Regions from separate parts of the Metabacillus sp. RB-C-LZQ-3-1 genome, predicted to be linked through region 1. Evidence: riboswitches for the same ligand, from Rfam matches in the RefSeq annotation. Region 1 holds a riboswitch; the other holds the start of a gene.

Region 1 (4,222 bases):
ATGACTAGAACATTTGAACGATGTTATCAAATTTTGCTTAATATTACATGTGTTTAACCTGGGTGTTGATATATAATATTAATGAGAAAGAGGGGAATACCGTGAACAAACAATCAGTTGTACTTAAAACCGATGAATTAGAACATATTCAATTACCGGCTTTTGGATTCGAATTATTAAGAGAAGTGTTAATTCCAGATTTGCTCGGTCAAGACTATCCTCAAATGCTTTATTGGGCAGGAAAAGGCTTGGCACGCAAATACCCTGTCACTTCTCTTGAAGAACTCTCAAATTTCTTCGAGATTGCCGGTTGGGGAAAACTAGTTTTACTTCATAACAAAAAAAATGAAATGGAATTCGAGCTAAGCGGAGAGCTTATTTCAATCCGTTTTAAAAAAGCAAACGAATTTACATTTCAACTAGAAGCAGGATTCATTGCTGAACAACTCCAAATGATGAACAATCATATTACTGAGACTTATGAGCAAGTGAAAAAACGTGCTAATAAAGTTGTGTTTACAGTAAAGTGGGACCATAAAGATGTACTTGAAGAAGCTCCACTCGGAAAAAGAAGTAAAAAGTAAGTTGTTAGGGGGAGATCCCCCTACAACTTTTAAACTTTGGCAGCTGTATTGGATAGTTCAAATGCAGTGTGAAGAATATCAACCGCGGGTACCATATGTTCTTGAGAAATAACCGTTGATACTTTTATTTCAGATGTACTAACCATTTTTACTTCTATGCCTTCTTTAGCTAATACTTCAAACATTTCTGCTGCTACTCCTGGATTTGAAACCATTCCAGACCCTACGATTGATACTTTCGCTAAGCCACATTCAGATTCAATGCGTTCGTATTTCAACTCATTCTTATGTTGCTCTAAAACATGTAGTGTATCCTCTAAATCACCTGTTTTAACTGAAAATGAAATAGTTGTTTTGTTATCACTTGTTGTATTTTGAATGATAATGTCAACGTTTAGACCATTTTTAGCTAACGTAGTAAAAATTGTGGACAATGTTGTTAATTCATTAGGTAACCCGATTACCGATACTCTTGTCACTTGATCTTCAAACGCAATTCCTCTTACAATTAAATTTTGCTCCATATCTGTTTCCTCCTCGATCATTGTCCCACGCTCATTTTCCATACTTGATCTTACCTCTAGCGGCACATTATAGTTCTTTGCGAATTCAACTGCTCGTGGATGTAACACTCCAGCTCCTAAATTCGCTAGTTCTAACATCTCATCATAGGATATTGCTTCTAATTTTCTAGCACCCTTTACAAAACGAGGATCAGTTGTGAATACCCCTGTCACATCCGTATAAATATCGCATTTATCCGCACCTAAAGATGCAGCAAGAGCAACAGCCGTCGTATCAGAACCACCTCTTCCTAATGTAGTAATTTGTTGATCAATGGATACACCTTGAAACCCTGCAACAACCACAATTTTGCCGTTACCTAATTCATTTTTTAGCTGATCTGTTTTTATATTAGTTATTCTGGCATTTCCATGTGTCGCTTCTGTTTCTATACCAGCCTGCCAGCCTGTAAACGAAATGGCATTATATCCCTTTTCAATTAAAGCCATGGAAAGCAACGAAATTGTCACCTGTTCTCCTGTTGTTAATAACATATCCATTTCTCTCTTACTTGGCTTTGAAGTTAATTGTTCTGCTAAATTTACTAGTTCATCTGTAGATTTTCCCATTGCTGAAACGACAACGACTACATCATTTCCAGCTTCTTTTTCTTGAATGACACGATTGGCGACATTTACTATTCTATCAACGGAGCCAACAGATGTTCCGCCAAATTTTTGCACTATAATACCCAACGCTATCTCACCTTTCAGTTGTTTTTTTTATGATCGTTTATTGCCTTTTATAAGACATTGACGTTAATAAATGAGCAAGAATTGGATACTAGAGATGTTTTTCTCATATTGCAAACAATTGAAAAACTTGGCTTGTCTCCAAGTCCTATGGAGAAAGCCTTAGTTTTTCCTATACTATCACCCATATGATTCGGATAGTATAAAAAAAAGCAATGAGACATAAAAACATCCCATTGCTAATTAAACGAAAAATTTCGTTTATACAATGAGATAGCTCTCCAAGAACATATCGATTCTTGACAATTTTACATCTCTTAAATGTAAAACCAGCAATAAAAGCAAATGGTGCAATTATCACTTCGGCGAACATTCCTTTCACCAGCTGTCATCGGAATCCATTTCCCCTCAAACTGGCTACTCTTAATGGCCGCACCTCTACCATCATTTACAAACTAACGATCAATATCAAATTAATAAAATCTTATCAAACATTCTATTAAATGGCAAGAATTCTTTTTAGTCTCTTACCATGGAAGTTCTATTCATTTAAATGTTCCAAGATTTTCTTAGCTATATTATCCGGCATACCAGCTTCTTTAAAATCCTCCACACTTGCTTCCTTCATTTTTTTTACAGACCCAAAATGCTTTAGTAATGCCTTCTTTCGCTGTTCACCAACACCCGGTATTTCATCCAATATAGATTGAAAGGCATTCTTCCCTCGGAGTTGACGATGAAAGGTAATGGCAAAACGGTGCACTTCATCCTGAATTCTCTGCAGCAAGTAAAATTCTTGGCTGTTTCTTTCAAGTTGTATAAACTCAGGAGGTGATCCGATAATGAGTTCTGATGTTCGATGCTTATCATCCTTGACTAATCCAGCAACTGGGATATCTAGACCTAGCTCATTTTCTAACACATCCTGAGCAGCAGATAAATGGCCTTTTCCCCCATCAATTATGATCAGATCTGGTAATGGAAGCTCTTCTTTTAATACACGGCTATATCGTCTTCTTACTACCTCTCGCATTGAATCATAATCATCTGGACCTTGTACACTTTTTATTTTATATTTTCGATAATGTTTTTTAGCAGGCTTTCCATCTTCAAATACAACCATAGCGGACACAGGGTCTGTCCCTTGAATATTTGAATTATCAAAAGCCTCTATTCGGTGTGGTGTATGGATGCCGAGTCTATCACCTAAATTTTCAATAGCCTTTATTGTTCGCTCTTCATCTCTTTCAATTAAAAGAAACTTCTCTTTAAGAGCCATCTTCGCGTTCTTATGTGCCAATAAAATAAGGTCTTTCTTTTTCCCACGCTTTGGTTGAAGTGTGGTTACTTCCAATAGCTGTTCCACTAAGTCATATTCAATACTATCTGGTAAAAGTATTTCCTTAGGAAGAAAATGATTCGATTTTGAATAAAATTGACCTAAAAATGTCAGGAACTCTTCTTCGGGACTATCGTAAATTGGAAACATGGAAACATCCCGTTCAATTAATTTTCCTTGTCGTATAAAAAAGACTTGGACACACATCCACCCTTTATCATAGGCGTATCCAAAAACATCTCGATCCACAAAATCATTTAAGGTCATTTTTTGTTTTTCCATTGTAGCTTCGATATGAAGGATTTGATCCCTGTATTCCTTTGCTCGCTCAAACTCCAGTTCTTCAGCTGCTTTGTTCATTTTTATCGAGAGTTCCTCTTTAATACTTTTATAGCCCCCATTGAGAAATTTAGTAATCCCCTCTACCATTTGCCTATTCGTTTCTTCAGAAACTTCGTTTACACAAGGTGCTAAACATTGGCCCATATGATAATAGAGACATACTCGATCAGGCAGAGTAGAACATTTTCTTAACGGATATAAACGGTCTAAAAGCTTAATGGTCTCACGTGCAGATTGAACATTTGGATAGGGTCCAAAATATTTCCCTTTATCTTTCTTTACTTGTCTAGTTGCTAAAAGACGCGGATGACGTTCATTTGTAATTTTAATAAACGGATAGGTTTTATCATCTTTTAACATGACATTATATTTTGGATCATATTTCTTTATTAAATTCAATTCCAATATTAAGGCCTCTAAATTTGAAGATGTAATGATATATTCAAAATCAACTATCTCATTAACAAGCCTCAATGTTTTCCCATCATGAGATCCGGTAAAATAGGAACGCACTCTGTTTTTGAGCACTTTTGCCTTCCCGACATAAATGACTGTTCCCTGACGGTCCTTCATAATGTAACAGCCTGGTTGATCCGGAAGAAGTGCAAGCTTTTCTTTTATATGATCTCTCATTAGCGAACACTCCCTATTTCATTTTTTGCTAACGTGTAGATAGGCAGTAATTCCCGATTTTAATTCGA
Region 2 (4,222 bases), on a different contig from region 1:
CCAGTCATTCTTTCCAATTTGTATACAGAATTCGGAGAGAGGCCTAAATGGGTCGTTCCGTATCATATTTTAACTTTACATAATGGAACAAAGATGGCTTTGTTGGGTGTAACTGTTTTTTATGAGAAGTTCTATGAGTTGTTAGGATGGAGAGTAAAAGATCCTTTTCAAAGTTTAAAGGAAACAATTGAGCAGGTTAAGGACCAGGCTGATATCATTGTTCTGCTTTCACATTTAGGGATTAGTGATGATGAAGTAATTGCAAATGAGTTTCCTGATATTGATGTCATTATAGGGGGACATACACACCATGTGCTCCCAGAGGGAAAAGAAATCAATCAAACCCTTATAGCAGGTGCAGGAAAATATGGTCGATATATTGGTCATATATCCTTAACAGTCGATACGGAGGATAAAAGGATTATCGCTCAAAAAGCAACGTTGTATCCAATGGAACATGAAAAAGAGGTTTGTGAAGAAACCGTGCAATGGTTACAGCAAACTAGTATAAAAAGCGATCATATTCTCTCAGAAGTTATAGGTCAATCAACAGAAGATTTGTCACTTGATTGGTTTCATGACTCGACATTTCCAAAGCTCCTTGTTCAGGCGATCAAAGAATGGTGTGATGGCGAAGTGGGGATGGTGAATTCGGGAATCATATTAGAGCCTCTGCCGGAAGGTCCTATAACAAGAAAGGACCTCCACCGCATATGCCCGCATCCTATCAACCCATGTAAGGTTTTCCTAAAAGGAGATGTTCTAAAAGAAGTAATTGTTCAATCCAGAGAGGAAAAGATGGAACAATTGAAGTTAAAAGGATTAGGATTTCGAGGAAAAGTAATGGGTCGGATGGTATTTGATGGAATTGACGTACGTATGAAAGTATTAAACGATGGAAAAGAGCATGTAACAGATATCTTCATAAATGGTGAACAAATTGAATCGGATCGCATTTATGCAGTAGCTACAATTGATATGTTCACACTTGGACCGTTATATCCTGAAATCGGGCATGCAGATAAAAAAGTCTTTTATATGCCTGAGCTTTTGCGTGATCTTTTAGCTTGGAAATTAGGCGAGAATTCGATCCGTCAATAGGGCGAATATCTACACGTATCCTTTCTTGGTTCATAAAAATATAACAAGAAAGGAGTGTAAGGATACGATGGTCAATCTGACACCGATTGTCATTGATGGAAAACAGTTTACTGCTATAACGGTTGCATTGCCAAAAACAAACTTTATGGCAATTACAAGCGAAAAAGGATATATTATGTGCGGCGCTCTTGATGTCGCTTTATTAAATGAAAAGCTCAAAGATAGAGGAATTATTGCCGGGCGTGCTGTAGGGGTTCGTACGATCGAACAACTTCTTGAAGCGCCTTTAGAATCAGTCACTTATGAGGCTGAAAAGCTTGGGATTGTCGTAGGAACAAAAGGAAAAGATGCTTTACTTAAGATGGTCTAAAGCTGGTTTGCGAGAAAAATATAATAAAAATGAGCGTACATCCCTCCTTACATGCATACACATAGCTTGTAAAGGAGGGATTTATTTTGGCTAAATTTCGCGGTCGACGCCCGCGTAGGGGGCCTTTGCCTTTTCGGTATGTGTTATTGTTAACACTTGTGATTTTTACTATTTTAACGGCAGTAAGCTTTTGGTTTGTTCATAAGGAAGTTGAACCTACTTTAATGGATATAGCTAAAATGGAAGCAACGTCTGTTGCAACAACCATTATTCATGAAGCTGTTAAAGAAGAAACTGAAAGTAGAGCTGATATGAATGAATTAGTAAGTATAGATAGAGACAATGATGGAAAAGTTAGTACAATAAAATTTAACCAAGCTGCAGTAACTAGGGAATTAGATAAAATAACAGAGCGAATTACGACAAAATTAACTGAAATTGAGAAAAATAATTTTCATAGCAAAAATGGGAATAGTCAGGAGATGGAATTGGATGATGGCATTGTATATGCGATTCCGTTAGGACAAATAACTGGAAACTCTATATTAAGTACACTTGGACCAAATATCCCGGTAAGCTTTTATATGATTGGCGATGTACATACTGACATCAAGCGAAGCTTTGAGGAGTACGGAATAAACAGTGCTTTTCATGAAATTTCAATTGTTGTTGATGTTACTGTACAGGTTGTTATTCCTTTTTCAACTGAGCCAGCAACTATTACAAATACTATTCCGGTTATTAGTATTACTGAACATGGTGATGTTCCACAGTATTATAATAATGGAGGAGAAAGTTCACCTGCGATTGAATTACCAGAAGTTCCATAGTTGTCAGCACCTATTGAATCTGCTAAACTAGTGAAAGTGAAAATTATATATTGACCTTTCATCACCTTATCTCATGATGAGGTAGAGGCGCAAAAAACAAGAGTACTGTATGTGAGTAGGACATCGATGATCATACAGAAAAGGGTTTTTTGCCGAAGTAAATGTTAGCTAGTCAGGCTGCATTTGCTGGTATTACTTTAAATAAAGGTAATACTGTCATTATAGAAAATCTATAATGGAGGGCTACTGATCGAGATGGAGGATAACATAGCATTATTCTGAAGGAGTAATGATTGTTATTTTCTATTATTACTCTAAAATCAACGTCAGAGCCTTCCAATATTAAAAAGGGAGGCTTTTTTGCATCATGTCAGGCACTATTTTTTCTATTATTCCACCGATTATCGCCATTTTAATGGTTATTTTAACAAGAAGAGTTTTACTTTCTCTTGGAGTAGGAATTGTATCGGCAGCTTTAATTCTTAAGGATTTTTCCATAACAGGTTCGGGAATGGTGATTCTTGAGGCGATTAAAGCAATCTTTATTTCCGATGGTGAATTGAATACGTGGAATGTGTATATTATCCTTTTCTTACTTCTTTTAGGGATTATTACGGCACTTATTTCAATTTCAGGCGGAAGTGCTGCTTTTGGAGAATGGGCACAAAAACGTGTGAAAACTCGTGCAGGAGCACAATTAACAGCTGCATTTCTAGGAATTTTAATCTTTATTGATGATTATTTTAATGCACTCGCAGTTGGACAAGTAAGTCGTCCAATTACAGATCGCCAAAAAGTTTCACGTGCTAAGCTTGCTTATATTATTGACTCAACATCTGCACCAGTTTGTGTTGTTTCACCTGTATCCAGCTGGGGAGCTTATATTATCGCGATGATTGCGACAATCTTAACAACACATGGAGTGACTGAATATACTCCACTTGGTGCTTTTATGGCAATGGTCCCGATGAATTATTACGTATTCTCAGCCCTGATTTTAGTTTTTGCGGTTGCTGTATTCAACATTAATATCGGTTCAATGAAGGTTCATGAAAACCGTGCAATGGAGACAGGTGAGGTAGTCGATTCTTCAAAAGAAGCTCTTGGTGAAGTGAAAGAAGATTTACCAACTAGTGATAAAGGAACAGTGGGCAATTTAGTATGGCCAATCTTAGCTTTAATAGTAGGAACAGTTTCATCAATGTTGTTCACAGGCTACAATGCGATTGAAGATAAGGCAGATGTAACAATTTTAACAATATTTGAAAATACCGATGTATCTACATCACTTCTATACGGTGGTTTATTTGGAGTTGCTGTGACGGTCATCCTATTCTTAGCTAAAGGCATCCAGGCTAATTACCTGCCATTAGCTGTTAAAGAAGGAATAAAATCAATGCTTCCAGCTATCTATATTCTGCTATTTGCATGGGTTATTGTAGATTTGATTGGACAATTAAGCACTGGTGAATATCTAGCAGGAATCGTTGAAAAATCAAATTTAAATCTTGCTTATCTACCTGTTGTTATGTTTGTTTTAGGTGCATTCATGGCATTTGCAACAGGAACATCATGGGGAACGTTTGGTATCATGTTACCAATTGCAGCAGAGATTACAGCTGCAACAGATATTAGTATGTTACTCCCGGCAATGGCAGCTGTTCTAGCTGGTTCTGTTTTAGGAGACCATTGTTCACCTATTTCTGATACAACAATCCTATCCTCAACAGGAGCAGGTAGTCATCATATTGATCACGTTATGACACAATTACCATATGCACTAATTGGCGGAGGAATTGCAGCGATTGGTTATCTTGTTTTAGGCTTAACAGGAAGCAGTATTATCGGTTTTGTAAGTATCATTATCTTATTAATCGCATTTATTGTGATCTTTTCAAGAAAAACAAAAATAAATGGGTAA

The links. A riboswitch is a leader RNA that binds a small molecule or an ion and turns the genes downstream of it on or off. The one in region 1 is predicted to bind lysine.
Region 2: linked by a shared signal. The riboswitch ahead of AC4GZ8_RS18250 (Na+/H+ antiporter NhaC family protein) and the one ahead of AC4GZ8_RS21885 (aspartate kinase) in region 1 are both predicted to bind lysine.

The regions. Positions count from the first base shown of each region.
Region 1 is NZ_JBZFLI010000019.1:40,702-44,923, reverse strand. Features, by position in the region: gene AC4GZ8_RS21890 (YslB family protein) at 102-584, shown strand; gene AC4GZ8_RS21885 (aspartate kinase) at 614-1,843, opposite strand; lysine riboswitch at 2,107-2,289, opposite strand; gene uvrC (excinuclease ABC subunit UvrC) at 2,382-4,154, opposite strand.
Region 2 is NZ_JBZFLI010000012.1:114,849-119,070, reverse strand. Features, by position in the region: gene AC4GZ8_RS18265 (bifunctional metallophosphatase/5'-nucleotidase) at 1-1,101, shown strand, start outside; gene AC4GZ8_RS18260 (YunC family protein) at 1,169-1,471, shown strand; gene yunB (sporulation protein YunB) at 1,558-2,301, shown strand; lysine riboswitch at 2,376-2,555, shown strand; gene AC4GZ8_RS18250 (Na+/H+ antiporter NhaC family protein) at 2,669-4,222, shown strand.